2 regions of the Synechococcus sp. WC101 genome follow, and region 2 is predicted to be linked to the other one. Evidence: riboswitches for the same ligand, from Rfam matches in the RefSeq annotation. Region 2 holds a riboswitch; the other holds the start of a gene.
The links. A riboswitch is a leader RNA that binds a small molecule or an ion and turns the genes downstream of it on or off. The one in region 2 is predicted to bind cobalamin.

Region 1: it holds a riboswitch for cobalamin, as region 2 does, so the genes downstream of both, NW809_RS01525 (TonB-dependent receptor) here and metE (5-methyltetrahydropteroyltriglutamate--homocysteine S-methyltransferase) in region 2, are expected to answer to the same signal.

What each region holds. Positions count from the first base shown of each region.
Region 1 covers NZ_JANSHG010000011.1:15,050-22,768, forward strand. Annotated here, with positions in the region: gene NW809_RS01520 (DUF1565 domain-containing protein) at 1-1,243, shown strand, start outside; cobalamin riboswitch at 1,335-1,476, shown strand; gene NW809_RS01525 (TonB-dependent receptor) at 1,516-3,459, shown strand; gene NW809_RS01530 (DUF1636 domain-containing protein) at 3,530-3,916, shown strand; gene NW809_RS01535 ((2Fe-2S) ferredoxin domain-containing protein) at 3,926-4,795, shown strand; gene NW809_RS01540 (hypothetical protein) at 4,799-5,452, shown strand; gene NW809_RS01545 (ArsA family ATPase) at 5,501-7,516, shown strand; gene NW809_RS01550 (MAPEG family protein) at 7,546-7,719, shown strand, end outside.
Region 2 covers NZ_JANSHG010000121.1:773-7,792, reverse strand. Annotated here, with positions in the region: partial or broken gene NW809_RS09070 (FAD-dependent hydroxylase) at 1-1,184, opposite strand, end outside; gene NW809_RS09065 (methyltransferase domain-containing protein) at 1,187-2,179, opposite strand; gene metE (5-methyltetrahydropteroyltriglutamate--homocysteine S-methyltransferase) at 2,394-4,637, opposite strand; cobalamin riboswitch at 5,043-5,248, opposite strand; tRNA gene NW809_RS09055 (tRNA-Arg) at 5,263-5,337, opposite strand; gene NW809_RS09050 (molybdopterin synthase catalytic subunit) at 5,371-5,856, opposite strand; gene NW809_RS09045 (MoaD/ThiS family protein) at 5,857-6,120, opposite strand; gene moaC (cyclic pyranopterin monophosphate synthase MoaC) at 6,095-7,020, opposite strand, start outside.

The DNA of each region.
Region 1 (7,719 bases), on a different contig from region 2:
CTCAGAGGTGCGGGGGGTTACCCTGCGCAACCAGGGTCGGCGCGGCTACGCCCTCTGGGTAGAATCGGCTTCCCCGCGCATTCTCAACAACAGCTTTGTGGGCAGCATCCACGACGGCATTTTCATCGCCGGCGCCTCCAACCCCTGGATAGAAGGCAACCGCTTCTACAAAAACGGGGCCAACGGCATCTCCGTCTTGGGCACCTCCCAGCCCACCATTGTCAACAACCTCTTCCAAGAGACCGGCTTTGGCCTCACCATCGACCAGCGCTCGGCGCCGATTGTGCGCAACAACCGCATCCTGCAAAACCGCACTGGCATTGTTGTCGGCGGCAGCGCCCGTCCCATCCTGCGCAACAATCTCATCGCCCGCAACTTGGAAACCGGTCTCACGGCCATCACCAACGCCCAGCCAGACTTGGGCACGGCCTCGGAGCCGGGCAACAACATTTTTGAGGGCAACGGCCAGTACGACATCCTCAACGCCACCCGCGGTCTGCGCCTCAACGCCAACGGCAACCAACTGGCCGGCAAAACCAAAGGGGAACTGAATCTGGCCGGCCAGACCACGGTGGCTGCGCTGCCCAGCAACGCCCCGCCACCCATTGCGGCAGGCGGCTTGACGCTGCCCACAACTCCGCAGGCCGAGCCTCCGGCTCCCAGCAGGGATCCCCAGCCGGCGGCGGCCTCTCCCACCTTGCCGGTGGTGACGGTGCCCCAATCGACTGCCCCCGTTCCCCCTCCTGCAGCGGGATCGGGAGGGCGCATTTTGCCCAGTGCCCCCCCTCAGCCGGCAGGCGCTCAACCCCAGGAGTTTGTTGCCGTCCCCTTCACCCCCGATGGCTCCACCACGCCTGCCCAACCGGTTGAGCCTGCTCCTGCCACTCCCGTCCGCCAGCAATCTGTGGCTCCTCTCACGGATATTACTACCCTCCTGCCACCCCCGGCTCGCCGACAAGCGGGCAGCAGCCCAACAACCCCCCCTGTTCCCGTTGCCGCGGCTCCAGAACCGGCGGTAGCCCCAGCAGAGTCGGCCACCCGCTTTCGTGTGCTGGTGACCCCCAAGGGCAGCGACGATTTGCAGCGGCTGCGGCAGCTCGTCCCCGAAGCGGTGGAGACCGTGTTCAACGGCAGGAGGGTGCTGCAGGCCGGCCTCTACGACAGCCGCAGCCAGGCCCAGTCAGTCTTGGATCGGCTGTTGGACGCCGGCTTTGACGCGGTGGCGGAGATGATCTTCCGTTGACCTCACTGCCCAGGGATCCCCCCCGGCAGGATAGGAACTCCCCAGCAGGGAATGTATGATGCCTAGCACGGCTTTTTCCAGAGCAATGGGGAGGAAAGCCGTGCCGTCAGGTTGTCCTGGGGATCAGCCAGGGCAAGCAATGGGGAAAGTCCGGTGCAAATCCGGCGCTGTGCCGCAACTGTGATGGGCTGAGGCCCTCAGTCAGGATGCCCGCCTGCGGCTTTGGCTCAAAGCTTAGCCCTTCCGCGTCGCACGGAAGCAGGAGCAACCGGATGAAAGTAACTGTATGTCTCAGCCTTGGGCTGGGGATCTTGAGTTTGGGGATCCCGGCCTGGGGGCAGGCAATCTTGGATACCGGCCTCAGCGCCGAGATTTTGAATCAACCCGTCACCACCCCGTTTCGCCGTCCCGGCCTGCTGCGAGAGTCTTCCCGCCCAGTCTATGTCATCACCCGCCAGCAGATGCGCCAGCAAGGGGCAAGGACGGTGCAGGAAGCCCTGCGCTACTTGCCCGGGATCCTCAGCGATGGCACAGCGGGAACTCAGTTGGGAGCTCTTAGCTCTCAATTCATGCGAGGGGCGCGAACGGCGCAGGTATTGGTGCTCTTGGATGGCCGCCCTCTCAACGATCTGGGTTTTTTCGGGGGGTTTGACCTCTCGCAAATCACCACCGATGTCGTCGAGCGAATTGAAGTCTCCCCCGGCGGCGGCTCTACCCTGTACGGCTCAGACGCCGTTGGCGGCGTGATCAACATCGTCACGGTGGAGCCGCAGCCAGAAACGGAGACGGTGCTGGAAGCGGCGGTCGGCAGCTACGGTCTCAATGAGCAAGGGATCCAAAGTCGCGGCCAAGCCCAGGATCTGGGCTGGGTGCTCAGCTATCGCCGTCTGCAAAGTAACAACGACTTTCCCTTTGCCATTGAGCGGCTGGGCAAGTCAGGCAGGCGGGAAAACTCGGCGGTGGAGTACCACAACTTGCAGGCCAAGCTCACCTGGCAACTGGCCGAAGATCAAGTCCTAACAGCCAACGCCCTCTACCTCAACAAAGCCTTTCGCGTGCCCGGCAGTGTAGAGTTTCCCTCTCCCGACGCAGAGCAAAACACCAACGATCTGCTGCTGGATCTCAGTTGGCTGTGGACTCAGGAAACAGGATCCCTGCAGGCAAGAGTCTTTTTGGACGATCTCAACTACCGCTTCAGCGCTCCGCAAAGCCAGGGATCCCGCGACGTCATCTTGCGCAATGGCTGGGGATCCCAGCTTCAATATGCTTGGCAGGCCGGCGAAAACCTAGAGGGAGTTTTGGGGGCAGATTATCGCTCTATCTCAGCCCGCAATACGACTTTTTCTTTTGCCAGGGGTTCTGCCAATATCAACTACGACGATACGGTTAACCAGGGGGCCCTGTTTGCCCGCCTGGACTACAGCCCGGATCCCCAGTTCCACCTCGACCTGGGCATCCGTCAGGACTTCAGCAGTTTGGCCAACGGCTCGGCCACCTCGCCGGCTGTGGGGATCCGGTGGGCAGTTGCCGAGGGAACTACCTTGAGGGCCAGCTACGCCGGCAGCTTTCGCACCCCCTTGATCTCGGAATTGTTCTTTCGGCTGCGCGGCTTTTTTGAAGTGGATGGCAACCCCAATCTCCGCCCAGAGCGAGGGGAAAGCTTTGACATTGGCTTAGATCAAGCCTTGGGAGATTTTGGCCTGCTGCGCTTGACTTTTGCCCACAACCGCATCCGCGATGGCATCACCTTTGTCAGCCTTGGGCCGCGCCGAGGAACCTATGAAAATATTGGGCTGGTTGAATACACCGGCCTGGAGGCAGCTTTGGATGTGCGGCTGGGGGAAAACTGGATGCTTTTTGCCAACTACACCCTCAATGATCCCATCATCCGCGCCGCCCTTGACCCAGCTACAGTTGGCAAGCAGCTAGCCTTTGTGGGAGCCGATAGCCTGAACTTAGGCCTGACCTACCGTCACGAGCAAGGCTGGCACAGCTCAATTTTAGTCCATCACATTGGGAGCTTTTTTACCAACAACACCAACACGGAATCCCTGCCAGGCTACACCACCGTAGCTTGGCGAGGAGGGATCCCGTTGACTGAGGACCTAAGCCTAGAGATGGGGATCGACAACCTGCTAGACGAGCAGTATGAAGTCTTCCCCGGCTATCCCGGCGTTGGTCGCACGCTGAGGGTGAACCTGCGGGGGCAATTTTAGCGACATCTCAGGCTGTTTTTAACTCCCTGGCTAGCCATTTGTAGGGTGCTTCTAGTTTGGAAGCAACTGTATGACGATCTCAACCAGAATCTCGACTCAAGCTGAGGCCAAACATTACCTTTGGGTTTGTACCACCTGTGGATCTCGCTGGGTCAACGGCCAAAAAGAAGGGACTAGCAAAGGAGAAATGCTCCTGGCTGCCTTGCAATCGCAGGTGCTCAATCCTCAATTGCAGCTTAAGCCGGTTGCCTGTATGAGCGGCTGCAGCCATGCCTGCGTGATTGCCCTGGCAGCCCCTGGAAAGATGACCTACGTGTTTGGAGATCTCGATCCCCAAGACGTAGAGCCAATCTTGCAAACAGCGAAGCTGTATTTGACAAAGCCCGATGGCGTCCTGCCCTGGGCAGAGCGCCCTCTTAAAAAGGGGGTGATTGCCCGCATTCCACCAGTCCAATAGGAGCAACCTATGGCCGCTTTCAGCCCCTGGATCACGCCTCTAAACCAGAGTTGGCAGGAGGTTTCCCCCACTGGCTGGATAACTCTCTACGAAGGGATCCCGGCTCACATCGACTGTCTTGGGCCATTGCTCTATGAGCTCTTTCAGGAGCGCTGGGCCGAGATCCAAGTGGGCCAGGTGGTGGAGGGAGGAGTGCTGGAGGCGGCCTTCAAGGATCCCCCTGCTCTCTGTGTGCTCTACGACGGCTATTTGACCGTGGCCACCGAAACTTGGCATTTGCACCTGTGTCTAGAAGAGCACCAGGGCGGCCCCTACAGCAGAACTCCACCTGAGCTGCGCCGCAAAAGATTGGTCGGCCGCGCCGCCCTCTATCGCCGCCTCAATCTGCAGGGCCAGCCTCGCCAATGGGGGATCCAATTTTGGAACGGAGCAGAGGAATCGCTGCTGCAGATCTTTTTGCCCAGTCCCTTTTTGGGGCCAGGAGAAGACTACCTGCCCGAAGGCAAAGCCGACTATCAGAAGCTCTCCCTTTATGAACGCCTGCGGGCCATTTACGTCGAGGGAAAAGAGCGGATCCCGTATGAAGATAACCCCCTCAAGCGGCCCTATTTGGCGGTTTGCCGTTCCAGCCGCTGCTATCCTTCTCGCCACTATCAGCCCGTTGTGGAAGCTCTGCAATCGGCCCTGCGGGAAGCCAATTTGGATATTCAGGTCATTACTTCCGGATGCCTAGAAGTCTGTCAACAAGGGCCGGTGGTTTTTTACTCCGGAGATCGCACCTGGTACAAGCGGGTTACCCCCCAAGTAGCGCGGCAAATTCTCCAGGAGCATCTGCTAAAGAACTGCCCCTTGAAAGCTCACCTTTTTCCTGGAGATTAGCCTATGGTTAGCCTACAAGCTCTTGTCCAGTCCATCCCCAAGCCTCGCCGCGGGATCCCAGAAGTAATTTGGATCCAAGCCAGCCGAGATCTAGCCCAAGGTCGATTTTGGCCCAGCCTATTTACCACCATCGGCTGCCTGAGCAACATTGCCTATACCTGCACGCTTCCTTTTGTAACTGTTGGCATCATCGCGGGCACCACGTTAACTCGCCAAAGGGCAATTATTAGCGCTTCGATGATTTGGCTGGCCAACCAAATCTTTGGCTACACCTGGCACAACTATCCCCGTACACCTGATTCTTTTGCTTGGGGGTTGGTCTTGGGGATCGGCACGGTGGGGGTCGCTTTTGCTGCCGGCTACCGACCTCTGTTTTCTCAGTCCAAACCTATTAGGCCAAGGCAATTGCTGCTGAACTATCTTTGGATCCCAGCCATGCTGATCCTAGGGTTCCTTGCTTTTGAAGGGCTGATCTTGGCAGCCGGCCTGGTTCTGGGCGGAACGGAGGGCTTGACCCTGCCCATCTTGGCCAAGATCTGGCTGGACAACTGGCTGTGGACGGGATTTTGGCTTGGGATCCACGCGCTGCTGGCGTGGGACAGAGGACGCCGGTTGTGGTGGGAGAGGGGAAACTTCGCTGATCTGGAGCATCCCTAAGGGAGATCCAGGCCACAATGGGGGTGACCTGTGCCAGAAGGGATCCCTTTGCCGCCTCCTCAACTTGCCAACTCCCCTTTTGCTCGCCTCCCTGCTTCCTGTCGCTTGCTGCTGTTTAGCGGCAAGGGAGGGGTGGGCAAAACCACCCTCACCTGTGCCCTGGCCCGTCACCTGGCCCAGACACAACCAGAGCGACGTCTGCTGTTGCTGTCCACCGACCCGGCCCACTCCCTGGGGGATGTGCTGGGGATCCCGGTGGCGGACGTTCCCCAACCCCTGCCGGATTGGCCCAACTTGCAGGTGCGCGCCTTGCACGCTGAGGTGTTGCTGCAGGATTTTAAGCGGACCTACGGCCTGGCTCTGGAGCTCATTGCCGAGCGGGGTAGTTGGCTGGGCAGGGAAGATCTCCTGCCCCTGTGGGATCTAAGCTGGCCGGGGGTGGACGAGCTGATGGCCATCCTGGAGGTCAATCGCCTGCTGGCAGGCCAAGAGGTGGATACGGTGATCCTGGACACGGCCCCCACTGGCCACACCCTGCGGCTCTTGGAACTGCCCGACTTTCTCGACCAGTTGCTGGCGGTGTTTGCCACCTTCCAGGCCAAGCACCGCGAGGTCGTCCGATCCCTAACAGGCACCTATCGACCGGATGAGGCCGATGCCTTCCTGGCCCGTTTGCAAAGCGAGCTGGAGGGGGGCAAAGCCAGACTGACCGACCCGGAGAGCACTGCCGCCTGGCTGGTGCTGATCCCGGAGCTGTTGAGCGTGGCGGAGACCCGCCGCTTCTGTTGCCAGTTGCTGAACCGCCGAGTGCCCATTGGCGGCCTGTTGGTCAACCAGGTTCTCCTGGAAGGGATCTACCTGGCCCGCCAGCAGGAGCAGCGGCTCTGGCTAAAAACGCTCCAAGAGGAGTTGCCTGGCTACCCCATCTGGGTCTGTCCCTATCAACTGGAAGAGCCGATTGGGCCGGCGGCGCTGGACAAGCTGGTGCAGCAGCTTCGTCCCTTGCAGGAGGTGCTGCCGCGGTTGGAAGGGATCCCTGCCCCGGGAGAACTCTCCCCTTCGCCCCAGCAGGACAGAGTCCTTGGGATGGCCTCTGGGCAGAGCCAGGCTTTGGGCCTGCCAGATTTTTTGGCCCAAGGGATCCGCCTGCTCTTGGTAGGGGGCAAGGGCGGGGTGGGCAAGACCACGGTGGCTGGGGCCCTGGCCTGGAACTTGGCCAAACGCCATCCCGACAAGCAGCTCTTGCTGGTCTCTATCGACCCGGCCCACTCCTTGGGAGATCTGTTCCGAGTGACCTTGGGACAGGAGCCGCTCCCTCTCTTGCCCAACCTGCTGGGCCAGGAGATCGAGGCGGCGGCGGTGCTGGAGCGCTTCCGGCAGGCGTACCTGGAAGAGGTGGCGGCCATGTTGGCAGGAGAGGGGATGGCAGGCGTAGAAATCCAGTACGACCCACAGGCTTGGCGGCAGCTTTTGCACATGGCTCCACCGGGCCTGGACGAGGTGATGGCCCTGCTGACGGTGCTGCAACAGGAGTCAAGCGGCCAGTTCGACCTGGTGGTGGTGGATACAGCCCCCACCGGCCATCTCCTGCGCTTTTTGCAGATGCCGCAGGCCCTGGAAGGCTGGGTAAGCCTGGCCCTCAAGCTGTGGCTGAAGTACCGCGACCTGGTGGGCCGGCCGGAATGGGCGCAGCGGCTGCGGGATCTCTTGGCCCAGGTGCGGCAGCTCCAAAAGCGGCTGCGGGATCCCCAGTTTGCTAGCTTTATCCCCGTCTTCAACCCCGAACAGGCAGTTCTGGCGGAAACTGAGCGCCTTCTGGCAGAACTGGATGCCCTGGGGATCCCTCATCCCTATGCCGTTCTCAACCGCGTGTGGCCGGAGGATTCCACCCCCTTTGGTGCAGCTCTTCGGCGCCGCCACCAGGCCATCCTGGCCCAGTTGCCCCAGCGCTTTCCCCAGCAGGCCATTGTCACCGTCCCTTTTCTGCACCCACCCAGCTTAGAGGCCATCGGAGCTTACCTGCTGGCTTCCTCTAGCCCGATGTTGCCAGAAACCTCCACCTAGCGCCTGGCAGAGCCGCTAGCCTGGAAAAGGTGCCAGTGCGGCTTTTCCCCCTCACCTTGCTGCTTTTGCCTATGGTGTTCAACCTCCCCCTGCAAGCCATTCCTCTGTTCTCCATCGCAGCGGCCATCCTGTTGGTGTACCTGCCTATGGGCGTGGTGGGCTATGCCCGCGCCCGCGTTGGCTACGATCCCCATGCGCCCCGG
Region 2 (7,020 bases):
CGCAGCAAAAAGCGCCGCAGCGGCGGAAAGCGTATCATCCCTATCAAAACCAAGCGCCGCAAGACCACCAGGGGCCAGTAGGAGTTGGAGAAAGTGCGGGTGAGGAGATCCGTAAAGAGCAACACCACCCAGTTTTCCCAGCGGCGACGGCGACCGTAGCGCCGCAGGACTTGGACCTCTCCCAAATCCTCCTGTCGTCTCCAGGCGTCCAGCAACACTTGGGCCAAGGCAGCGGCATCGCGGATGCCGAGGTTCAGCCCTTGGCCAGCTACGGGATGACAGTGGTGAGCGGCGTCCCCCACCAAAGCCAGGCGGTGCTGATAGTAGCGGCGGCTCTGGCGCAGGCGGGCCGGGAAGACTTGGGGCGGGTTCAGCAAGGTAAGGTAGCCGCCCTGGTCGCCGTAGTAGCGCTGCATCTCGGCCAAGAAGTCGGCCTGGGAAAGGGCCAGCGTGGCCTTGGCCTGCTCGTGGGGCAGGATCCAGACCACCTGGCAGCGGTTGCCGGGCAGGGGCAGGATGGCGAAGGGGCCGGCAGGCCAAAAGCGCTCGTAGGCGACGTTTTGGTGGTCTTGGGCAGGGGCCACCAGGGCGGTGATACACGACTGCCAGTAGTCCCAGCCGTCGCTCGGGATCCCTGCCCGCTGGCGCACTTGGGAGCGCAGGCCATCGGCGGCTACCACCAGGGAGGCGGCCAGCCGGCGGCGGCCTTGGGTCGTTTCCAGCTCTACCTCAGCCGCAGCCTCCCCGTAGGTTACGCTCTCCACCCTGGCTTCGTAGTAGCAGGTGATCTGGGGATCGGCAGCCACCCGCTCCTGGAGCACCTGCTGCAGCCGAGCATGTTCGCCGCAGTAGAAAACTGCCGTTTCCCCCACATCCTCCGGCCTAAACGTCACCCGCTGGGGAGCGTCGGCGTCGGTCAGAATCACCTGGGCAAAGGGTGTGATGTGGGGAGCCAGCGCCTCCCACACCCCGATGGCCCGAAAGATGCGGATCGACAACGGCGAAAGGGCATAGGCCAAGGGGCGCTGCCTGACTGCCTCAGCCGACTGGGCCTCAATGAGGGCCAAGCGCAGGCCGGATCCCTGCAGGGCACAAGCTAGGGTCAAGCCCGCAATGCCGCCGCCGACGATGATCACGTCGTAAACGGCTGCCAAGGTAGTCGGAGTGGGAGCAAGGGTTGTCATTTCTAGTGCTGAGTGCTGTGGGCAACTACTTCTGGGCGGGCGGAGTTTGCCGGCGTGGCGGCCCGCACCGCTCGGAACATGCCAAAGCGGCAGAGGCCAGTGCCGAAGGCCAGGCGCATGAGCAAGAAAGTGGGCACCTCCCGCAGCGACTTGATCAAGCCCACCAAGCCAAACTTCAGCAACCCTTCGGGACGGACAACCCCCTGCCAGATGGAATCCAGCCAAGAAGGAAGAGTTTCTTGCGTCCAGTCGGCAGTTTGCACCTGTCCTTCCACCAGGCCCGTGGCTTGCAACTGTTCGGCAAACCCCTCGATGCTGGAAAAGGCGGGGTGCGACCACTGATCCAACAACTGCCGCATCACCAGCCGCTCCCAGAAGTTGAGGGGCTTTTGACGGTCGTCGCGCTGGTTCCAGTCCGCCACCACCAAGATGCCGCCTGGCTTGAGCACCCGCAGCATCTCGCTGGCGTAGCGAGCCTTGTCCGGCATGTGGGGCCCCGCCTCGATGGACCAGACCACATCAAAGCTGGCGTCGGGGAAGGGCAGGTTGAGGGCGTCGGCCACCTGAAACCGGACGGGCAGATCGGGGGGGGTGAGCTCCTGGGCCCGCTGCACCTGCTGCGGGCTGATGGTGATGCCGGTCACCACAAAGCCATAGTCGCGGGCCAAGATGCGACAACTACCGCCAATGCCGCAGCCCACATCCAACACCGTCGTCCCCGGCGGCAGCCGATCCAGCCCGCCCCAGCGCACCATCTCGTGGACAAAGTCGTGCTTGGCCTGGATGAAGTTCTTCCGCCGCGGCGGGGATCCGTAGTGGCCCAGGTGAATATGCTCGCCCCAGTAGAACTCCAGGATCCCGTCTCGCGTCCATTCGTCGTAGGCGCGGGCTACCGATTCAGGAGAGCGGTACTTGCGGGCGGTCAACAGGTAGGCTCCCAATCCTATAGCTAGGAGCAGGACTAGGCCCCAAAAAACCCAGAGTGTTGGATTCATTAGAACTACCTTGAGATGGCTAGAGATGGCAATTGATGATTGTTGCTGCGGTGGCAACAGACACAGCGGGGATCCCTTCTGGCCTCCGTTGATCCAGCGGAGCAAAGCCCCACTCTCATCTTGCCCTATTTGCCAGCCGCAAGGCGGCCTAGGAGTGTCGTAGCCGCACGGTTGCCCGCGGAGGAGACGCTGGCCTGAGCAACCTTGCCGGGGGCTAGGTGGCCTGGAGCTCCTCCCTTAGACGCTGAGTGGCTGCCACCATGTTTTTCAGGGCAGGGATCACTTCCTCCCAGCGGCGGGTTTTTAGGCCGCAGTCGGGGTTGACCCAGGTTTGCTCTAGCGGCAAGTGGGCCACTCCCAGGCGCAGTTGCCGGAGAATCTGCTCGGTGTCGGGCACCGCCGGGCTGTGAACGTCGTAAACGCCGTTGCCTACCTGGTGGCGATAGCCGGCTTGGGCAATCTGCAGCAAGGTTTTGTTGCTGCTGCGGCTGTTTTCGATGGAGAGGACGTCGGCATCCAGACGCTCGATGTGCTCGATGATGTCCCCGAACTCCGAGTAGCACATGTGGGTGTGGATCTGGGTTTCGGGCTTGGCGCCAGCGGTAGTCAGGCGGAAGGCCTCCACCGCCCAACTTAAGTATTCTGGCCAGCGCTCTTTTTTCAAGGGCAGCCCCTCTCGCAGCGCTGGCTCGTCCACCTGCACCATCGCGGCTCCGGCAGCTTCCAAGTCGGCCACCTCTGCCCGCAGGGCCAGGGCAATTTGCAGGGCCTGCTCGCGACGGGAAACGTCAACGCGGGGGAAGGACCAGTTGAGCACGGTTACCGGCCCTGTCAGCATCCCCTTGACCGGCTTTTGAGTCAGAGATTGGGCCACCTTGAACTCCCGCACCGTCATGGGGCGAGGGCGAGACACGTCGCCGTAGAGAATGGGGGGACGCACGCAGCGGCTGCCATAGCTCTGCACCCAGCCGTGCTCGGTAAAGGCAAAGCCCTGCAGTTGTTGGGCGAAGTATTCCACCATGTCGGTGCGCTCGAACTCACCATGCACCAGCACATCCAGGCCAATTTCTTCTTGGATGCGGATGCACTTGGCAATTTCGGCGTCGATGGCAGCTTCGTATTCGGCCTGGGAGATCTCGCCCTTTTTGTACTTGACCCGCCACTGCCGGACTTCGGGGGTTTGGGGAAAAGAGCCGATGGTGGTGGTCGGCAGCGGTGGCAGCTTGACCTGCCGGCCTATACGCTGCTCGTAGGGAAGGGAGCGCTGGAAGTCCTGCGCCGTCAGGTTGGCCAAGGCCTGGCGCACTGTAGAGTTGGGGGGATTGAAGTCCTGGAAGGCCTGCCACTGCTGCTCCAGCTCCTGCTGCTGGGCGGCGGTGTCTTCGCCGTTGAGGGTGCGGGCCAGCAGAACCACCTCGGCCAGCTTCTGCTCGGCAAAGCTGAGAACATTGCGCAAAGGCTCTGGCAGGTGGGTTTCCAGAGCAGCGTCGTGGGGCACAAATTGGAGCGAGCAAGAAGGCTGCACCCGCAGGTTGGGGGCTAGGGCTTGCAGCTCTTGCAGAGTGGCCAGAACGGCTTTGGGCTGGATCTGCCAGACGTTGCGCCCGTCCACTACCCCCGCCCCCAGGATCTTGTCGGCGGGGAAGCCGTGGGCTCTGACCAGTTCCAGGTTGTGGCCGCGGGTGAAGTCGAGGCTGAGGCCAGCTACCGGAAGCTCCACCGCCCAGGGGTAAGTCTCCCCCAAGTCGTCAAAGTAGGTAACCAGGTGGAGAGGGATCCCCACGCTTGCAAGCCAGCGGTAGGTCTGCTCCACCGCTTCCTGAAGACTTTTGCCTTCGCTGGTCACCAAGATGGGCTCATGGACTTGCACTTCCCGGATCCCCAGGCGCTGCAGCTCCTGCAAGAGTTCTCTGTAGAGAGGAAGCAGCTTCTCCAGATCCCCCCGCAACTCGCCAGAGCGCTGGCTTAGAGCAAGAAGGGTAACCGGACTGAGGAGGACGGGGCTGGTGCGGTTTCCTAGGATCCCTTGCGCCCGTCGCACCGTGGCCAGGAAGTCGTCGAAATGGGCCTGAGGGATCGCGTCGGCCTCAATTTCCGGCACCAGGTAGTGGTAGTTGGTGTCAAACCACTTGGTCATTTCCAAGGCCGGCAGCCCCTCCTGCCCCCGCGCCATGGCAAAGTAGCGCTCCAGGCCTGATAAGCTCTGAAACCGGGAGGGAATCAGCCCCAGCCAGGTGGCCCAGTCCAAAACGTGGTCGTAGAGGGTTTGATCTCCTACGGCAATGTGGTCGAGGTTGGCCTGTCGCTGGGTTCGCCAGGCCTGACTCTCCAGATCCTGCAGCGTCGCCAACAAGGCTTCCGCCTCCAGGGTGCCGCCCCAAAAGGCCTCCAGGGCTTTCTTCAGCTCGCGGCGCTTGCCCATGCGGGCATAGCCTAGGGTTTGAGTTTCAATGGCCATAAGGTACCTTGTCCTGAATCGAATTCGGTAATTGAGGTTGCCGCCAGTTGTCATCCAACCTAGGCAGCAAGAGATGGCCGCCGACATGCCTATCGGTGGCATCCCGGCAGAAGGTTTTCCCTAGGCCAGGAAACCTGCCGGAGCTGTCAAGGCGTTCCTTCACCCTGGCGGCTTGCCCACTCTGCACAGGGGGATGCCCAGAGGACTCTTTTGTGCAACCAAAGCGAGCAACCGTCCTCCTAGCTGCCCCTGAGCTAACTGCTCAGCTCTCTTGTCCGCGCTTTTGACTGAGTGCCTACGATCCGAGAGCGTCGAAAATCCGTAAGCAGGCCGATGAAAAAACTTCGAGACGGGAACGGGCTAACGTCAAAATGGGGAGCATATCTGTACCTCGCAGATATGGTGAACTGTGGAAAAACCGCCGGCGGGCATTCTGACTTGCTCAGTTTTGGAGGGGCTGGCTTGCGTCTCAAGGCCTCTTGCAACAACGAACTAGGGATCCCAAGTCCAAAACCGGCTCACAGCTGCGGGACAGCGGCAGATTCTCACTGCACTTTCCCCGTTGCCTCTGACGGCTGATCCCCGTCAGAACCGACAGTAGACTTTATCCTATCACTGGTTTTAGCGGGACTGGGCGGATTTGAACCGCCGACCTAGCGCTTAGGAGGCGCTTGCTCTATCCAGGCTGAGCTACAGCCCCAGGTCAGGTACCTCACTGATACTAGCAGAGAGGCTAGGGGGTATCGCCGCAAGGCTGCCGAGCAATAGCGTTCTTATGGAATTGCTGGAACAAAGGCTTTGCTTTCTGACACAAAACCCAACGCGGCGGCTCACCCCAGTAGTACTCTTTTTTCCAAATGGGCAAGCGCTCCTTGATTGCATCAATGATGTAACGTGCTCCAGCAAAAGCGGCGCCGCGATGTTCAGCTGTAGCACCAACCCAAACCGCAATATCACCAATTGCAAGATGACCCTGGCGGTGACAGGCAACAGCACCGCAGAGGCCAAACTTGGCGTGGGCTTCTCGGAGGATCTTCTCGCCCTCCTTCTGGGCAAGGATCTCGTAGACTTCGTACTCCAAGCTGAGAACAGGTTTGCCCTGGCTGTGGTTGCGTACCCAGCCCTCGAAGGTTACTAAGGCACCCGCTGTGTTATTGACGAGCAAACGACTGAGTTCAGCTGGCTGGATGGTGCTATCCACAATTAGAAAACGCAGCATTTAGCCCCCACAAACTGGTGGAATGAAAACTACCAAGGCACCTTCATCTATCGGCATAGTCAAGTCACAGAACTCATGATTGACAGCAACCTTAACGTCATCCGCTGCTAGCGAAAATCCATACTTTGCTTGCAGCTGCTGATAGAGCTCTAGGTAGTTTGCTGCACTGGTTTGCAGCACTTCGCTGCTCCGCTGAGCCTGTTCCCGCAGCACTGCTACATATTGAATTGTTACGGTCTTACTTAGGACAGATTGAGTTACCATGGCTGCAACTACCCCAAACTGATTGGAAAGTGGCATACTCCTCGGCGGTATTGACGTTCATGAGCTCGACCTCATGGTTGGGGGTAACTAGGGTGCAGGGCTGCCTGCTGAGGATTTCCACAGGGCAGTACACCCCTTCCGCGTAAGCCCTTTCTAGTACCGCTGCAGCTTGAGGAGTATAGATGGCGCAAAGAGCTTCCGGGAAGCCGCGCTCGGGGTTAACATAGCAAGTTGCGATTGTTTCGGCTTGGTAGTGATCCAGCAGCTTTTGGATTGTTTCTGACCGAAGGTTCAGTAGATCACAGGCAACAACCAACCAGTTAGCTTCAGGATGAGTATTCAAGGCAGTCAATAGGCCACTGATCGGGCCAACGCTTTCTACTAGATCTGGTAGTGTGGGCAAGAGCTCTAGAGCTGTGCCCGACCACTGACCGGCACGCGCTGACAAGTAAACCTGCTGGCAGTAGGGCTGCAGCAGTTCATAGAGATAGGCGGCGTGGGGTTTGCCAAAAGGGTTCAGCAGCGCTTTATCGCGACCCATGCGCTTGCTACGTCCCCCTGTGAGCACCAAGCCATAGAGGGGACGTTCCAGGAGGGCGTTTTTGCCGCCGGACTTAGTTACTAGGCGGGTCTCCTGGATGCAGATATGGGGCGACACCGACTTGCACATGTCATAGATTGTCAGCGCTGCTGTTGCCGCACCACAGAGAGCTTCCATTTCAACCCCTGTCTTAGCGCTGGTCTTGACAGTGCAGTGGATGGTTACAAGCAAGTGATCATCAATTGTGATATCAAAGGTGCAGTCTTCAACAGGGATCTGATGACAAAAGGGGATCAGTTGGTCAGTTCTTTTAACAGCCATTGTACCGGCAATGGTTGCTGTCTGAAATACCGGTCCTT